4 regions of the Streptomyces sp. NPDC087844 genome follow, and region 1 is predicted to be linked to each of the others. Evidence: riboswitches for the same ligand, from Rfam matches in the RefSeq annotation. Region 1 holds a riboswitch; each other region holds the start of a gene.
What was found. Region 1 has a riboswitch for cobalamin ahead of ACIOKD_RS22325 (ABC transporter substrate-binding protein). Riboswitches for the same ligand answer to the same signal wherever they lie in the genome.
Positions count from the first base shown of each region.

Region 2: linked by a shared signal. The riboswitch ahead of ACIOKD_RS06600 (ribonucleoside-diphosphate reductase subunit alpha) and the one ahead of ACIOKD_RS22325 (ABC transporter substrate-binding protein) in region 1 are both predicted to bind cobalamin.
Region 3: linked by a shared signal. The riboswitch ahead of ACIOKD_RS32070 (energy-coupling factor ABC transporter permease) and the one ahead of ACIOKD_RS22325 (ABC transporter substrate-binding protein) in region 1 are both predicted to bind cobalamin.
Region 4: linked by a shared signal. The riboswitch ahead of ACIOKD_RS07160 (cobalamin biosynthesis protein) and the one ahead of ACIOKD_RS22325 (ABC transporter substrate-binding protein) in region 1 are both predicted to bind cobalamin.

Region 1 covers NZ_JBIUVD010000011.1:93,595-97,973, reverse strand. Annotated here, with positions in the region: gene ACIOKD_RS22335 (ABC transporter ATP-binding protein) at 1-311, opposite strand, end outside; gene ACIOKD_RS22330 (FecCD family ABC transporter permease) at 422-1,438, opposite strand; gene ACIOKD_RS22325 (ABC transporter substrate-binding protein) at 1,447-2,475, opposite strand; cobalamin riboswitch at 2,542-2,729, opposite strand; gene ACIOKD_RS22320 (CoA-binding protein) at 3,070-3,477, shown strand; gene ACIOKD_RS22315 (MHYT domain-containing protein) at 3,534-4,379, opposite strand, start outside.
Region 2 covers NZ_JBIUVD010000002.1:672,419-676,797, forward strand. Annotated here, with positions in the region: gene ACIOKD_RS06595 (ribonucleotide-diphosphate reductase subunit beta) at 1-203, opposite strand, end outside; gene ACIOKD_RS06600 (ribonucleoside-diphosphate reductase subunit alpha) at 203-2,638, opposite strand; cobalamin riboswitch at 2,776-2,975, opposite strand; gene ACIOKD_RS06605 (GNAT family N-acetyltransferase) at 3,033-3,569, opposite strand; gene ACIOKD_RS06610 (nucleoside hydrolase) at 3,577-4,379, opposite strand, start outside.
Region 3 covers NZ_JBIUVD010000021.1:42,739-47,117, forward strand. Annotated here, with positions in the region: gene ACIOKD_RS32055 (energy-coupling factor ABC transporter ATP-binding protein) at 1-596, opposite strand, end outside; gene cbiQ (cobalt ECF transporter T component CbiQ) at 593-1,342, opposite strand; gene ACIOKD_RS32065 (energy-coupling factor ABC transporter substrate-binding protein) at 1,349-1,750, opposite strand; gene ACIOKD_RS32070 (energy-coupling factor ABC transporter permease) at 1,747-2,550, opposite strand; cobalamin riboswitch at 2,580-2,762, opposite strand; gene ACIOKD_RS32075 (SgcJ/EcaC family oxidoreductase) at 3,565-4,305, shown strand.
Region 4 covers NZ_JBIUVD010000003.1:59,802-64,180, forward strand. Annotated here, with positions in the region: gene ACIOKD_RS07150 (anion permease) at 1-1,055, shown strand, start outside; gene ACIOKD_RS07155 (hypothetical protein) at 1,068-1,289, shown strand; cobalamin riboswitch at 1,422-1,558, shown strand; gene ACIOKD_RS07160 (cobalamin biosynthesis protein) at 1,672-2,652, shown strand; gene ACIOKD_RS07165 (cobyric acid synthase) at 2,649-4,205, shown strand; gene ACIOKD_RS07170 (putative cobaltochelatase) at 4,267-4,379, shown strand, end outside.

The DNA.
Region 1 (4,379 bases):
CGGCCCAGGCGTACGACGTCCAGGACGCTCAACTCGACCTGTGTGTCGGACTGCTGCTCGACCACCGCGATACGGCGGGCGATGTCGCGGCGGCCCAGTGCGCCGAACGGACTGCCGTCGAGGGTGACCACGCCCGAGGCCGGGGCGAGGACGCCGGAGAGCAGCCGCAGGAGGGTGGACTTGCCGGAGCCGTTCGGGCCGAGGAGACCGACGGTGGTGCCGGGAGCGGGGCTGATGCTGACGCCGTCCAGGATGACGCGTCCGTCGGCGGTACGGGTGACGCGCCGGGCCCGGAGGCCGACATCCGGCACGGCCGCACCCTTCTCGGCCCCTTCGCTGCTCGCGGCGCTCTCGGCGCTCTCGGCGCTCTCGGTGCTCTCGGTGCTCTCGGCGCCCTGAGTGGTCTGCACGCGTCCAGTCGTCATCGTGTCCTTCGCGTCCGGTACAGCACCAGCACGAACACCGGTACGCCGATGAGTGAGGTGACCACGCCCACGGGCACCTCCTGGGGGTCGAGGGCGGTACGGGCCAGGGTGTCCACCCACACCAGGAACACCGCCCCGGCGAGGGCGGCGACCGGCAGCAGCCGGGCGTGACCGGAGCCCACCAACGCGCGGGCGGCGTGCGGCAGGACGAGTCCGACGAAGCCGATGGCCCCCGCCGAGCTGACGAGCGCGGCCGTCAGGAGCGCTGTCACGCACAGCAGCACCAGCCGGGTGCGGGCCACGGACACCCCGAGGGTCGCGGCGGCGTCCTGGCCGAAGGCGAACGCGTCGAGCGTGCGCGCGTACGCCAGACAGACCACGAGCGCGACCACCAGGACCGCGAGGCAGACCCGGACGTCGGTCCAGCCGACCCCGCCGAGTGAGCCGAGCAGCCAGAACAGCACACCGCGGGTGGTCTCGGCGTCGGCGGCGGTCATCACCACGAAGGACGTGAGCGCGGAGAAGAGCTGCATCGCGGCGACACCGCTGAGCACCACGCGGTCCGTCGTCCCGCCGAGGGTGTGGCTGAGCAGCAGGACGAGGCCGAACGAGAGCAGCGCTCCGAGGAACGCCCCCGCGGAGACCGACACCAGGCCGCCGCCTGCGCCGAGGACGACCACGACGACCGCGCCGGTCGACGCTCCGGAGGACACCCCGAGGACGAAGGGGTCGGCGAGCGGGTTGCGCAGCAGGGACTGCATCACCGCGCCGCACACGGCGAGCCCGGCTCCGCAGACGGCGGCCAGCAGGGTGCGCGGCAGTCGCAGCTGCCAGACGATCCCGTCCCGGATGGGGCTCAGTTCCGTACTCCCCCAGCCGAGATGGGACGCGACCACGGACCAGACGTCGGCTACGCGGATGTCCGCCGGGCCGATGGTGATGGCGACGGCGATCGATGCGACGAGCAGTGCCGCGCCGGCCGCGCAGAGCAGTCCCACGCGCGGCCGTGTCACCCGGCGGGTCACCCCGTGAGCCCGAACTCCCGAAGGGCGGCGGCCACTTGTTCGACGCCCTCGACGGTACGGATGGTCGGGTTCATGGCCTGCCCGCTGAGCAGGACGTACCGCTTCTTCCTCACGGCGGTCATGTTCTTGGTGACCGGGTCGGACTCCAGGAACTCGATCTTCCTCTTCGCGGACTCGGCGGTCTGCGACTTGCGGGTCAGATCGCCGATGACGAGGACGTCGGGGTCGCGGTCGGCGACCGTCTCCCAGTTGATCTGGGGCCATTCCTCGTGGGTGTCGTCGAAGACGTTCCTCGCGCCGAACGCCCGCGTGATGATGCCGGGGGCGCCGCAGCAGCCCGCCATGTAGGGCGACTCGGAGTTGGCGAACCAGTACAGGAGGGAGACGTCCGAGGCGTCGATGCCCGAAGTGGCCTTCTTCATGCGCTGCCGGAGCTCGGCGACCAGCTTGTCGCCCCGCTCCCGCACGCCGAACACCTCGGCCAGGTCACGTATCTCGCCGTAGACGGCGTCGATGCCGAGGGGCTGCTCGCGGGCGCCGTCGCCGTCGCCGGTGTTGTCCTTGCCCGCGCAGTCGGAGGGCGAGACGTACGCGGGTACGCCGAGCTTCTCGAACTGCTCGCGGGTGGCGACGCCCCCCTTGCCGAGCGTGGACACGAACGAGGCGGCGACGAAGTCGGGGTCGGCGTCCAGGACCCGTTCGAAGGAGGGGTTGTTGTCGGCGATCCGCTCGACCTTCGCGTCGGCCTTCTCCAGGCCCTTCATCACCGGGTCGGTCCAGGTGGCGGTGCCGGCCATCCGGTCGGCGAGGCCCAGCGAGAACAGGATCTCGGTGGTGCCCTGGTTGAGGGAGACGGCCCTTCGCGGCGGGGACTCCACGCGGACGGTGCGGCCGCAGTTCTCCAGGGTGACGGCCGCCGCGGGGGCCTTGCCGTCGGCGGGCGGGTCGGCGCCGCCGCAGCCGGTCAGCAGGACGATCCCGGACAGGAGCAGGGCGGCAGGACGGGCGGGGCGTGCGATGGGCACGGAAGTTCCTCAGACGTCGAGGGCTCGAACGCGGAGCCCGGTCGTACGGTGCTCCCCCGCCGTCTCGGGACCGCGGAGGCCGCCAGCAGGTCTTCGGACTCGGGTTCACCCGGACGAGGCGCCTTCCCGGACCGTTGATCCGATCCAGTGGCCGATGCCCCGCCCGTCACCCTCACCGCTGCGCGTCAGCTCCGGATTTCCACCGGATTCCCTGACCCACGTACATGGGTTCGACTGGCTTCGGCAAGCTATCACGGCACCTTTCGCAGCCACGCGGCAGTGCGGCGGAGGCCCCGGCTCCCGCCGCCCGTCAACGCCCAGGACCACAGCGTGGAGCTACTGGTGACCACACTCAGGTCAACTGCCGGCTTCTGGTCCCAGGCTCGCGGGAACCGCCGGCTTTTCAGGGGCGCGGGGAACCGCGCGAGCGGCCTGACCGGGCCGCACCCGCCCATGGCCCCCGCAGCCCCGACCTCCTGCGCGGGGTGCGCCAAGGGTCACCGCTCCGGCCGTCCGCGCGACCTCGGGAATCCCCGGGCCGCGCCCGCTGTTGTCCGCCGCAGCAGGCACACACCCACCCGCAGGAGGCCCCCCGTGCACGGCGACCCGGCAACGATCCGCAAGATCCTCACCGAGAGCGGCGACACCTGGGCCGTCGTGGGCCTGTCGTCCAACGAGCGGCGTGCCGCCTACGGCGTGGCGAACGTGCTCCAGCGCTACGGCAAGCGCGTGATCCCCGTCCACCCGAAGGCCGAGACGGTCCACGGGGAGAAGGGATACGCCTCCTTGGCGGACATCCCCTTCGAGGTCGACGTGGTCGATGTGTTCGTCAACAGCGACCTGGCCGGCCCCGTCGCCGACGAGGCGGTCTCCATCGGCGCCAAGGCCGTCTGGTTCCAGCTCGGCGTGATCGACGAGGCCGCGTACGAGCGCACCCGCGCGGCCGGCCTCGACATGGTCATGGACCGCTGCCCGGCGATCGAGATCCCCCGCCTGGGCTGACCCGGCGCGGCCGACCCGCTTGGGCCGTCCAGGCGACACCGGGACAGCCACCCTGTTCAGCCGTTGCGCCGGCCCGGCTCCCCGGGCTCGTACGCGCGCCGGTCCGTCCTGGGCGGGGCCTCGAACGCCGAGCCGGACCAGGCGGGCGGTTCCGTGCGCGGGGCGGGCGTCCGGCGGCGGGACGCGGTCCGGTTCCAGTCGCCGTCCCCGAGCACGAGCATCGGGTCGAACATCACCACGACTCCCGCGAGCGCCAGGAAGAGGACCGGGCCGATGAGCATCGGCAGCAGGAGCGAGTGGGCCGAGTCGCCCGCATCCGGTGTGCCGGCCGCGCCGTGCAGGTGCACACTGACGGCCGCCATCCCCGTGTAGTGCATCCCGGTCACCGCGACGCCCATGACCAGGCTCGCCGCCAGGCTGGTCAGGAAGCCGCGGATCGCGACCGCCGCCCAGAGCGCGGCGGTCGCGGCGACGACGGCGATCAGGACGGAGAGCGCGACGGTACGGGCCTCGTACCGCAGGTCCCCGTTCACACGAATGGCGGCCATGCCTATGTAGTGCATGGCCGCGACCCCGACGCCGGTGAACGTGCCCGCGATCAGCAGGGTCGTCGTGTTCGCACCGCGATAGCCGACGGCGAGGACGCCGAGACCGACCACGGCGATCGCCACCGCGAGGCTGAGAATCGTCAGGTTGACGTCGTAGCGGATACGGCTTTCCTCGACCTGGAATCCGATCATGGCGATGAAGTGCATCGTCCAGATGCCGCAGCCGATCGACGCCGCCCCCAGCGCGAGCCAGCCCGGTTTCCACGACCGGTCGTTGCGCAGGGACCGGGTGATGCAGCGCAGCCCCAGAGCGGCTCCCAGACAGGCCATGACATAGGCCGTGAGCGGTGTGAC
Region 2 (4,379 bases), on a different contig from region 1:
CCGATCATGTGCTGCTCGCCCGGCGACAGCTTCGCGAGGTCGGAGACGTCCGAGTGGAGATCGACCTCCTCGACGGTCCAGGTGTTCTTGATCGCGTCCCGGTAGCGCTCGTAGAAGTCCGGGTAGCGCATGGGGCGCAGGGTCAGCTCGAAGCCCGGGTCGAGAAGGTTCTTCTCGCTGTTGGCAGTGGTCGGGGCGGTCATTACTGGCAGGCCTCGCAGGACTCGGGGTTCTCAAGGGAGCAGGCGACCGCGTCGGGGGCGGCGGCCTGCTGGACGGGGACGGTCTTCGCCGCCGGCTGGGCCTGGGCGGCGCGGGCGATGCGGGTCGCCGGGCGCGAGCGCAGGTAGTACGTCGTCTTCAGGCCCGACTTCCAGGCGTACGCGTACATCGAGGAGAGCTTGCCGATGGTCGGCGTCTCCAGAAACAGGTTCAGCGACTGGGCCTGGTCGAGGAACGGGGTCCTGGCGGCGGCCATGTCGATCAAACCGCGCTGCGGGATCTCCCACGCCGTGCGGTACAGGTCGCGCACGTCCTGCGGCACCCAGGTGAAGCCCTGCACCGAGCCGTTGGACTCGCGCAGCGCCTCCCGGGTCCGCGCGTCCCACACGCCGAGCTTCTTCAGCTCGGCCACCAGGTAGGAGTTGACCTGGAGGAACTCGCCGGACAGCGTCTCGCGCTTGAACAGGTTGGAGACCTGCGGCTCGATGCACTCGTACACGCCCGCGATGGACGCGATGGTGGCGGTCGGGGCGATGGCGAGCAGCAGCGAGTTGCGCATGCCCACCGCGGCGATCCGCGCCCGCAGCGCCGCCCAGCGCTCCGGCCAGTTCAGCTCGACGTCGTAGTGGTCGGGGTGCAGCACACCCTGGGCCGTACGGGTCTTCTCCCAGGCGGGCAGCGGGCCGTCGCGCTCGGCGAGGTCGGCGGACGCCTCGTACGAGGCGAGCATGATCCGCTCGGCGATCCGGGTGGAGAGGGCGCGCGCCCGCGGGGAGTCGAACGGCAGCCGCAGCTTGAAGAAGACGTCCTGCAGTCCCATGGCGCCGAGGCCCACCGGACGCCACTTGGCGTTGGAGCGGCCCGCCTGCTCGGCCGGGTAGAAGTTGATGTCGACGACCCGGTCGAGGAAGGTGACGGCGGTACGGACGGTCGCGTCGAGCCGCTCCCAGTCGATGTCCTGCGCGTCCGCGTCCACGAAGGCGCCGAGGTTGACCGAACCGAGGTTGCAGACCGCGGTCTCCCCGTCGTCCGTGACCTCCAGGATCTCGGTGCACAGGTTCGAGGAGTGGACTGTGTGGCCGGGCAGCGCCGTCTGGTTGGCCGTGCGGTTGGCGGCGTCCTTGAAGGTCATCCAGCCGTTGCCGGTCTGCGCGAGGGTACGCATCATGCGGCCGTACAGCTCACGGGCGGGGATGGTCTTCCTGGCGAGCCCGGCGGCCTCCGCCCTCCGGTACGCGGCGTCGAACTCCTCGCCCCACAGGTCGACCAGCTCGGGCACGTCCGAGGGCGAGAACAGTGACCAGTCGCGGTCCTCGTTCACCCGGCGCATGAACTCGTCGGGGATCCAGTGCGCGAGGTTCAGGTTGTGCGTGCGCCGGGCGTCCTCACCGGTGTTGTCGCGCAGCTCCAGGAACTCCTCGATGTCGGAGTGCCAGGTCTCCAGGTAGACCGCGGCCGCGCCCTTGCGCCGGCCGCCCTGGTTCACCGCGGCGACCGAGGCGTCGAGGGTCTTCAGGAACGGGACGATGCCGTTCGAGTGCCCGTTCGTACCGCGGATCAGCGAACCGCGCGAACGGATCCGGGAGTACGAGAGGCCGATGCCGCCGGCGTGCTTGGAGAGGCGGGCCACCTGGTGGTAGCGGTCGTAGATCGAGTCCAGCTCGTCCAGCGGGGAGTCGAGGAGGTAGCAGGACGACATCTGCGGGTGGCGCGTACCGGAGTTGAAGAGCGTGGGGGAGGAGGGCAGGTAGTCGAGGCGGCTCATCAGCCGGTACAGGGAGGCGACTTCGTCGACGGAGCGGGTCCCCGCTTCTGAATCGAGCACGGTGTCCTCGGCGAGACCGCTCGCCACCCGCAGCATGAAGTGCTGGGGCGTCTCGATGACGGACCGCGTGATCGGGTGCCGCAGCAGGTACCGGCTGTGCAGGGTGCGCAGGCCGAAGTAGCCGAAGCGGTCGTCGGCACCCTCGGCGGAGGCGGCGTCGGTCAGCGCGTCGAGGCGGGCCGCGTGGTGGCGTACGAACTCGGCCGTGCGGTCGGCGATCAGGCCCTCGCGGTGGCCGACGGCGACCGACTCGGAGAAGGAGCGCACGCCCTGCGAGGCGGCCTCCGCGGCGATGGTGACGGTCAGCAGGCGGGCGGCCAGCTTCGAGTACACGGGGTCCTCGGAGATGAGGCCGGCCGCCGCCTCCGTGGCCAGCTCACGCAGTTCGGGCTCGTCCGCGGCGGCGGACCGGCCGCGCAGGGCGGCGGCGGCGACCCGGCCGGGGTCGGCGCCGGGGAGGTCGGCGGTGAAGTCGGTCAGGATCCGCAGCAACGCGGTTCCCGGCCCGTCGGCCTCGGCCCTGTCCTGCTGATCCCGGGTCGCTGTCGCTGTCGCTGTGGCGGAGACCGGATCGGCTGGCGCGATGGTCACGTGGGGCTCTCCCTCGCTCGGCACGGGGCCTCGGCGGGAGGGGGTTCGGGGCACACGGGGGTACGCGCTTCGGGCAGCGGTACGCCGCGTCCACCGGCCCACTCCACGAGGCCCGGACGTCATGCGCCCGGACCGGACGGCCTGGGCGCGCTGTCGGCAGGTGCTCGGACTGACTCCTGTTACGCGACATTCGGGCATGCGGACATCTGACAGCTGAATCCGACATCTGGGCATGCGGGCATATCACGTACAAGTACACCGTTGCGGGACAGTTCCGGATTCGCACCGGATTCCCCTGCGACGACAGCGAGCATGAGCATACATCTTGTGTCGGGTTCCGAAAGCACCCCCACATGTTGTGTCGCGTCGGCCACGGACGGTCGAGCGGGGAGTGTCAGAGCGTCAACTCATAGGTGAGGAGCACGACGTCGTCCAGGTGCGGGAGGGGGTTCCAGTCGCGGACGGGGGTGCGGGTGAAACCGAGGCGCTCGTAGACGCGGTGGGCGCTGTGCATGGTGCGCTGGGTGGACAGCACGACGGCTCCGCAGCCGGCCGTGGCCCGGGCGCGGCCGACGCAGGCGCGCACGAGCAAGGTCCCCACGCCCCGGCCGCGGGCCTCCTTCGCGACCGCCAGCATCCGTATCTCGGCCTCGCCCGCACGCGCGATGTCGGCCATGGGCCCGCCGGACGGCACGAAGGTCACACCGCCGCGAAGCCGGTGCCGGGGCGGGCCCGAGCCCTCCGCGGCGGCGGCTTCGACGGCCACCAGCACGTCGGCGGCGGCGGCGCGCTTCGCCACGTTCCGCAGTTCGCCGAGATACGCGTCGTTCTCCCCGAAGTCGAGCAGTCCGTCCCCGAGGTAGGCCCGCGCGGTGATGTCGCCCAGGGCCGCGTACTCACCGGCCTCCGCCCGTCGGATCACGATGGTCATACGGACCTCAGCCCGTACCCGGCCACAGGGGCAGGGTCGAGACGAAGTCCTTCGTGAAGTCGCGCGGGCCAGGACCGAGGGCCACCCGGCCGGTGAGGCGGGCCCGCGCGGTCAGGGCGGGCGACTCGGGATAGTAGATACGTCCGGCGGCCGAGGGAACGAACACGGTCTGGCCGCGCGTGAGTTCGGCGGCCGACTCCACGATGACCGCCCCCTCCGCGAGCGTCACGAACGACTCGTCGGCGCACACACCGACGGCGAGCGGATCGTGCAGCGGACAGGTGCCGTCCCCGCCGCTGCGACGGTACGCCTCCATGTAGACCCGCAGCAGCCGGGCGGCGAGCGCGGTGCCGGGACCCGCCGCCTCCAGGGCCGCGAGGTCGGCGGGCCCGAACAGCCAGCGGTGCGAGGCGTCCAGGTCGACCATGGTGAACGGGATACCGGACGACAGGACCAGCTCGGCGGCGTCCGGGTCGGCCCACATGTTGAACTCGGCGACCGGAGTGATGTTCCCGGGCACGCGTGCCGCGCCGCCCATGAACACGAACTTGCCGACGCGCTGGGCGAATCCGGGGTCCTCCAGGAGCGCGATCGCCACGTTGGTGAGGGGGCCCGTCGCGCACACGGTCAGCTCGCCCTCGTACTCCCGGGAGAGTCGCAGCAGCGTCTGCGCGGAGGACTCCGCCGGGTGCGCCGCGGTCGAGTCGGGCAGTGTCTCGTCGCCGAGTCCCGCGGGGCCGTGGAAGTCGGCGGCGACGCGGTAGGGGAGGCGGGTCAGGGGGCGGCCCGCGCCGCGGTGGACGGGGACGT
Region 3 (4,379 bases), on a different contig from region 1:
GTCGCCATCACCACGGTGGTGCCGCTCGCGCGCAGCCCGTCGAGGGTCGCGAGCAGCCGCTCCTGACCGTCCGGGTCCAGCCCCGCGGTCGGTTCGTCGAGGATCAGCACCCGTGGCCGCATCGCCACGGCGCCCGCGATCGCGGTCCGCTTGCGCTGTCCGTACGAGAGCAGATGGGTGGGGCGTTCGGCCAGGGCCGAGATGTCCAGCGCGGCGAGCGCCTCGTCCACCCGGGCCCGTACCTCGGTGTCGGGCAGGCCGAGGTTCAGCGGCCCGAACGACACGTCCTGGCCGACGGACGCGGCGAAGAGCTGGTCGTCCGGGTCCTGGACCACCAGCTGGACGGTCGTGCGCAGCAGGGTCAGGCCCTTGCGGTCGTACCGGACCGGCCGGTCCTCCACGGTCAACTGCCCGGTGTGCGGGCGCAGTCCACCGCTGAGCAACCGCATCAGGGTGGTCTTTCCGCTGCCGTTGCGGCCGAGCAGGGCGAGCGCCCGCCCCGCGCGCACCTCGAAGTCGAGGCCGCTGAGCACGGTGGGGCCGTCCTCGTACGCGTAGGACGCGCCCCGCAGGGCGACCAGCACGGGCTCGCTCATCGCAGCGGCCTTTCCAGTACGAAGGTGAGTGCGGCCACCGCCGCGAGCAGCGCGACGGCGGCGAGTGTGAAGCGCGCGGAGATCCGGGCCTCGGGTACCAGTACGCGCAGGGTGCCGTCGTAACCGCGGCCCGCGAGCCCGGCCTGCAGGCGGGTCGCCCGGTCGAAGGCCCGGACGAAGGCGGTGGCGCCGAGCCCGGCCAGCGAACGCCAGGAGGCGGCCCGCGTGGTGTGCCCGAGCCGGGCGGCCTGCGCCTCCCTGATCCGGCGTACGGAGTCGAGGAGCAGGAAGCTCATCCGGTACGTCACCAGGGCCACGTCGACGACCGGCGCGGGCACCCCGGCGTTCACCAGCCGTGGCAGCAGGTCGGACAGGGGAGTGGTGAACGCGAACAGGAGCACGCCGAGGGAGGCGGCCGAGGTACGCAGCAGGAGTTCCCCGGCGCGCACCGGGCCGCCCTCCGCCAGGGTCACGAACCCGTCCGGGCCGCCGACCTGGAGCAGCAGAGGGAGCGCACCGGTCACGCAGAAGCCCAGCGGCACCCGGTAGGCGCGCCAGAGCCGGCGGCCGGGTACCGCGGCCGGGCCCAGCAGCACGGCGAGGGCGGTCACCAGGACCAGGGCGGCGCCCGGCCAGGGCGGGAGAGAGATCGCCAGGACGGTCAGGCCGAGACCGAGCACGGCCTTGTCCACGGGGTGGCGGTGGCGCCAGCGACTGCTGTGCGCCGCCGCGTCGATGGGCAGCACGAAGGCTCAGGTCCGTTCGGTCGGCCGGTTCGGTCCGGCCGGGGACTCACCGGCGCCGCCGGGCACCCTTGCCGTCGCGTCCTGGGCGCCCTCCCGCTGTGCCAGGACCCGCAGTTCGCCCTGGCGCCTGCCTCGGCGCAGGCCGAAGTAGTAGGCGAGGACTCCCGCGCCGAGGGCGGCCTGGAGGGCGAACAGCGCCGACTCGATCTCGTCGGACGGCGGCTCGTACAGGGGCGAGAACCACGGCTCGTAGTCCGGCTCGATCTCGGTGATCGCGGTCTCCGCCTCCGCGTCGGCGCCCGCGAACGGCTCCTCCTTGTGGTCGCCCATGCCGAAGGCCAGCGGCAGGACGGCGAGCGCGGCCACGACGAGCAGCAGCAGGGCGTTGATCTTCGCGTTACGGCTCATCGGGCCACCGTCCCGGTCGTCCCGGTCGTCTCATTCGTCCCGGGCGTCTCGGGCGTCTCGGGCGTCCCGGGCGTCCCGGGCGTCCCTGGCGTCTCGGTTGTTCCGGTTGTTCCGGAGTTCTCGGACCGGGACCGCCCGCCGGCCAGGAACACGCCGAGCCGGGTCAGTTCGCCCTTGCTCGACTGCACCAGCAGCCGCATCACGAGCACGGTGAGCAGCCCCTCGCTCACCGCGAGCGGGATCTGGGTGACGGCGAAGATCGAGCCGAACTTGCCGAGCGCGCCCGGGAATCCGCTGCTCGGGTCGGGGAACGCGAGCGCGAGCTGCACGCTGGTGACGCAGTAGGTGGACAGGTCGGCGACGAACGCGGCGAAGAACACCGCGACCATCAGCGGCACGTCGAACCGTCGGAGCAGCCGGTACACGGCGTAGCCGGCCCACGGGCCGACGATCGCCATCGAGAAGACGTTGGCGCCCAGCGTGGTCAGTCCGCCGTGGGCGAGCAGCAGCGCCTGGAAGAGCAGGGTGATGGTGCCCAGGACCGCCATGATCGGTGGCCGGAACAGGATGGCGCCGAGGCCGGTGCCGGTGGGATGGGAACAACTGCCGGTCACCGACGGCAGTTTCAGTGCGGAGAGAACGAAGGTGAAGGCCCCCGACGCGCCGATGAGGAGCGTGCTCTCGGGATGTTCTCTGACCTCACGGGTGAGCGACCGGACTCCGTGGACGACGAACGGCGCCGACGCGACGCCCCAGGCGACCGCGTGCGCCGGAGGAAGGAAACCCTCGGCTATGTGCATGGCTCAGCAGACCCTCTCCAGCACCTCGTGGATGGTTGACGTGCCTTGGCCGGTCTCCTGGCTTACGGGTAACACCGCCCGTGCTCCGCCTTCCCGGGTCCAAGGACCCAGTGGCTGCCCGTAAGGGCCGGAGCCGGACTTCCCGATCACAGTGGCGAGGGCCGCACCGGCATCACACCGATTTCCCGAGCACCAAGGCGTCGTGACAGTAGTGCGCGTACAGGGGTGGTGACAAGCGGCCCTCGGGCGCCTGACCAGGGAACACAATGGTCAGGGGCCTTTTTCTGTCGGATCGGGAGCTTGGTCGGACCTCGGTCTGTACCGCTTCGAAGCGGTTGCGCACGACGGTGAGGGCGAGCCCCGTCGGACCGCTGATGCCATCCGAAGAGGAAGCCTGTCGAACGTGAAGTTGTCGGAGTCGTTGGGGTTCACCGTGACCGTCGCGGTGCTCGTGGGGTGGCCGGGGCCGAGGCTGCGCTCGCTGTCGGCCAGGGCGTGCGTGAACAAGTCGGTACCGCGGGGGATTTCCCGCCTCATGGTGGGCGTGGGACAGGTCGCAGCGGGAGAGCACGGTGTCGGGGTGGTCGGCGCCCAGGACGCGTTCGCTGTCGGCCAGGTTTCGCTCGGGCGATGTCACGGCCTGTTTGAGGTGTCCTGCCTGCGGACAGGCGCCCGCGAGGTGCTCGCGCGATCTCAGGGTGTCCGGGTGGTCGGGCCCGAGGCCGTGTTCGTGCTTGGCCGCCTGACGCTCGAAGTGGGGCACCACGTGGTCCCCGGCGCGGGCTGTCCGCTCCTCGGCCGGGGCGACGGGAACCCCGCAAGGGACCGCTCCTTTGCGGCCTGTCACCCGAGTACGTACGGCATGCGCCCCTGGGGTTCCCGGAACAGGCCACACCGCCCTGTCGGGCGCCGCCTTCTGCGGCGCCGGTACACAAGAGGTGCTGCGGGGGCGTCGATTCGGCTCGCCACGGTTCGTCGGTGAGGTACAAGGTCTCAGGAACACCGGGAGGAACCATGAAGTACATGCTGCTGGTCTGCGGCGACGACACCGCCGACGCCTCGGGTATGGCACCGGTCGAGCCATGGGTGGAGGAGTTGAGCGCGCGGCGCGGTGTACTGCTGCACGGCCATCGGCTGCGGCCCCCGGCCGACGCGGTGACCGTGCGCGTACGCGACGGTGAAGTGCTGCGCACCGACGGGCCGTTCGCGGAGACGAAGGAGTACGTCGCCGGGTACGACATCCTTGAGTGCGACAGTCTGGAGGAGGCCCTGGAGGCGGCCGCGCGGCATCCGGTGGCGACCATCGGGGCCATGGAGGTGCGCGCGTTCTGGGACGACGAGGACACCGAGGGGGACATCCGCCGGCTCGACGCGGAACTGACGGCCGCCGGGCGCGAGCGGGACTTCGACCGGGCGATGGCTTGTTACGCACCCGACGCGGAGGTGTTCCACCCGGTGAGCGGCCTGGAGCAGCGCGGGGTCGAGGCGCTCCGCAAGGCCGAGGAGGTGTGGTTCTCGACCTTGTCCGGGCCGGTGGAACGCGAGGTGCTCGAATTCCGCGTGCGGGCCGACGAGAGCATCGCCTTCAGCCACGCGCTCGTGCGGATGCGCGTCACGCCGGTAGGCGGCGACGCGCTGGACACCACGGCGCGGGTGACCACCGGTTACCGACTGACGGGCGACCGCTGGCTGATCGTCCATCAGCACACGTCCGTGGCCCTCGACAGCACGGTCCCCGGAGCCGCCGGGTCCTGAATGAGCCCTGGAGGGGCCTGGCTGGAGGCCCCTCCAGCACATCCGTTACGCGCCCGAGCATGCGCCAAGTCTTG
Region 4 (4,379 bases), on a different contig from region 1:
AGACGATCTCCGGCGGCCTCATCAACGAAGAGGGAATCCGCACCGAGGTGATCTTCGCGGCGCTCGTCGGCGCCATTCTGTGGAATCTGCTGACCTGGCTCCTGGGTCTGCCCTCCAGTTCGTCCCACGCGCTCTTCGGCGGCCTGATCGGCGCCGCGGTGATGTCGGCGGGCTGGTCCTCGGTGAACGGCTCGACCGTGATCACCAAGGTCCTCCTCCCGGCGATCGCCGCGCCCGTGGTGGCCGGACTCGCCGCGATGCTCGCCACCCGGCTGACGTACCGGATCAGCAGGCAGGCCGGTGAGAAGGCGACCTCCAAGGGGTACCGCGCCGGTCAGATCACCTCCGCGGGGCTGGTCTCGCTGGCCCACGGCACGAACGACGCGCAGAAGACCATGGGCATCATCACCCTGGCCCTGGTCACCGGCGGCGTGCTCGCGCCCGGCTCGAACCCTCCCCTGTGGGTCATCGTCTCGGCCGGTATCGCCATCGCGCTCGGCACCTACCTGGGCGGCTGGCGCATCATCCGCACCATGGGCAGGGGCCTCACCGATCTCGCGCCGCCGCAGGGCTTCGCCGCCCAGACCAGCGCCGCGACGGTCATCCTGGCCTCCTCGCACCTCGGCTTCTCCCTCTCGACCACCCAGTCCTGCTCCGGCGCCGTGATGGGTTCGGGCCTGGGCCGCAAGGGCGGTGTCGTCCGCTGGTCGACCGCGACCCGCATGTTCGTCGCCTGGGGCCTCACGCTCCCCGCCGCCGGTCTGGTCGGCGCGGGCGCCGAGTTCCTGACCCAGCAGGGCACCTGGGGCATCATCCTCACCGGCGCGCTGCTGATCGCCGGCTCCGCGGTCATCTGGACGCTGTCCCGCCGCCAGCCCGTCACCGTCGACAACGTCAACGACGACCACGCGCCCGCGGGCGTCGTGACCACCGCGATCGCCGCGGTCACCCCGCCTCCCGCGGGCCCCGTCGCCACGACCACGAAGGCGACCGACGACCTCAAGACCACCATCCCGGGCCCGGACGCCGAGCCCGCCCGTCCGGCCACGGTGTAAGGAACGAACCGCATGCAGATCGACTGGGCAGCCCTCGGCTCCGTGTTCGGAGTCAGTCTCATCTCCACCGTCGCCCTCGTGGGCCTCTTCACCCTCGGCATCGTCGGCCTCACCAAGCGCGAGTCGGCCGCCGCACAGGGTGGCTCCGCGACCCTCGCGGTCACCGGCGCGTACGCCTGCTTCGCCGCCTGCGCGGCGGCCGTGGCGTACGGGATCTATCTGATCGTCGCCTGACCCTCGCGGCACGTCCGTTCTGTACGGGACGGCCCCGTCGACCCCCACGGTCGGCGGGGCCGTCCCGCGTCCGTGTGTGGGCCTCAGCACACTCTCCCGCCGCAGGTCAACGGCAAGTTGACGGGTGTTCTCGGACCGTGGTGGACTGCCGAGGCCATGTACGTCGGCAGAAGAGGAAGCCGGTGCGAATCCGGCGCGGTCCCGCCACTGTCACCGGGGAATCGATCCCCCCGGGAGCCAGGAACTCTCTCCGTCGGTCTCGTCGAACCAGGGCGTGGACACCCTGAGTGAGGACATATCGCCATGCGCGCCCACCTGTTGTGGACCGGTGTGCCCAGGCCAGGTACGAGGATCTCGTCTCGTGCAGTGGCGGGCTGAACGGATGCGAGCCGATCGCGTCTTCGCGTACGGCGCCGCCGCCGGCCTCCTCGGTGACCTGCTGCTCGGCGATCCCCGCCGGGGACATCCGGTCGCCGCGTTCGGCCGGGCCGCGGGAGCCGTCGAGCGGGCTCTGTGGCGCGACCACCGGGGCCGGGGCGCGCTGCACACCGCCGTGTGCGCGGGCGGCGCCGTCTCCCTCGCCGTGGCCGCCGAGCGTTCCGTACGTACCTCCCCCGTCGCCTCCGTCGTCCTGACCGCGGCCGCCACCTGGGCCGTGGTCGGGGGGACCTCGCTCGGGCGCGAGGCCCGGGCCGTCGGCGGGGCGCTGGCCGCCGGGGACATCGAGGTGGCCCGTGAGCGGCTGCCGCATCTGTGCGGACGCGACCCGCAGGCGCTGGACGCCGACGGGATCGCCCGCGCGGTGGTCGAGTCGGTCGCCGAGAACACCTCCGACGCCGTCGTGGGCGCCCTGGTGTGGGGCGCGGTCGCGGGCGTACCCGGTCTGGTCGGGTTCCGGGCCGTCAACACGCTGGACGCCATGGTCGGGCACAGGTCGGCCCGTCACCGGCGGTACGGATGGGCGTCCGCCCGCCTCGACGACGTGGTGGGGTGGCCCGGGGCACGGCTGACCGCGGTCCTCGCCGCCGTCGCCGGGGGGAATCCGCGAGGGGCCGTCCGCGCCTGGCGCGCCGACGCCGCCAAGCATCCGAGTCCCAACGCCGGGCCCGTGGAGGCCTCGTTCGCGGGTGCGCTCGGAGTACGGCTCGGCGGCACGCTCTCGTACGCGGGACGGGTCGAGCACCGGCCCGTGCTCAACGGTCCGGGGCAGGCCGTGCGCATCGAGGACATCGAGCGGGCCGTCCGGCTCTCGCGGCGCGTGGGCCTGCTCGCGCTGGGCGCGAGTGTCGCCGGGCGGCTGCTCGCCACCTCGCTCACCAGGTCGCTCACCAAGTCGCGGGTCACGAGAGGGCGTACGTCATGAGCGGGGGAACGGGCGGGAGGCCGGGCGGAGGACCGGGCGGGAGGCCGGGCGGCGGGCTGCTCGTCGCCGGTACGACCTCCGACGCGGGCAAGAGCGTCGTGACCGCCGGGATCTGCCGGTGGCTGGTGCGCCGGGGCGTCAAGGTCGCGCCGTTCAAGGCGCAGAACATGTCGCTGAACTCGTTCGTGACGCGCGAGGGCGCGGAGATCGGGCGCGCGCAGGCCATGCAGGCGCAGGCCGCCCGCGTGGAGCCCTCCGTGCTCATGAACCCCGTCCTGCTCAAGCCGGGCGGTGACCGCAGCAGTCAGGTCGTCCTGATGGGGAAGCCCGTCGGCGAGCTGAGTGCGCGCGGCTATCACGGCGGACGCCAGGAGGCGTTGCTCGGAACCGTGCTGGACTGTCTGGCCGAGTTGCGGGGCACGTATGACGCGGTGATCTGTGAGGGAGCGGGCAGTCCCGCCGAGATCAATCTGCGGCGCACCGACATCGTGAACATGGGGATCGCGCGGGGCGCGCGGCTGCCCGTGCTCGTGGTGGGGGACATCGACCGCGGCGGGGTCTTCGCCTCGTTCTTCGGGACGGTGGCCCTGCTGTCGCGCGAGGACCAGGAGCTGGTCGCCGGGTTCCTGGTGAACAAGTTCCGCGGGGACGTCTCGCTGCTCGAACCCGGCATCGACATGCTGCACGGGCTCACCGGGCGGCACACCTACGGCGTCCTGCCCTTCCGGCACGGCCTCGGCATCGACGAGGAGGACGGGCTCGGAGTGTCCCTGCGGGGGTCGGTACGCGAGTCCGAGGTCTCCTCCCCCGTCGGCGAGGACATCCTGCGGGTCGCCGTCTGCGCGATCCCCCTGATGTCCAACTTCACGGACCTGGACGCCCTCGCCGCCGAACCGGGCGTCGTCGTACGGTTCGTGGACCGCGCCGAGGAACTCGTCGACGCCGACCTGGTCGTCGTACCCGGCACCCGGGGCACGGTCCGGGCCCTGGAGTGGCTGCGGCGGCGCGGCCTCGCGGACGCCCTGGTGCGCAGGGCCGCCGAAGGGCGCCCCGTGCTGGGCATCTGCGGCGGCTTCCAGCTCCTCGGCGAACACATCGAGGACGAGGTCGAGTCGAGGGCCGGTGCCGTCGACGGCCTCGGACTCCTCCCGGTACGCGTGCGGTTCGCGCGCGAGAAGACCCTCACCCGGCCCGTCGGCGAGGCCCTCGGCGAACCCGTCCAGGGGTACGAGATCCATCACGGGGTCGCCCATGTCACAGGAGGGGAGCCCTTCTTGGACGGCTGCCGGGTCGGGCAGGTCTGGGGGACGCACTGGCACGGTTCACTGGAGTCGGACGGCTTCCGGCGTGCCTTCCTGCGCGAGGTGGCGTCCGCGGCGGGGCGGCGCTTCGTACCCGCCCCGGACACCTCGTTCGAAGGGTTGCGCGAGGAGCAGCTCGACCGGCTGGGCGATCTGATCGAGGAACACGCGGACACGGACGCGCTGTGGCGGCTCATCGAGTCCGGCGCACCGGCCGGACTGCCTTTCATTCCACCGGGAGCGCCCGCATGAGCTTGCGCGCAGGCCGCCTGGGCCACGAAGTCCGTTTGGGCTATTTGGAGGACGACAACCAGTGAGTACCCCGTTTCCGTTCACGGCCGTGGTCGGTCAGGACGACCTGCGACTGGCACTGCTGCTGAACGCCGTCTCCCCCGCGGTGGGCGGTGTGCTCGTCCGCGGCGAGAA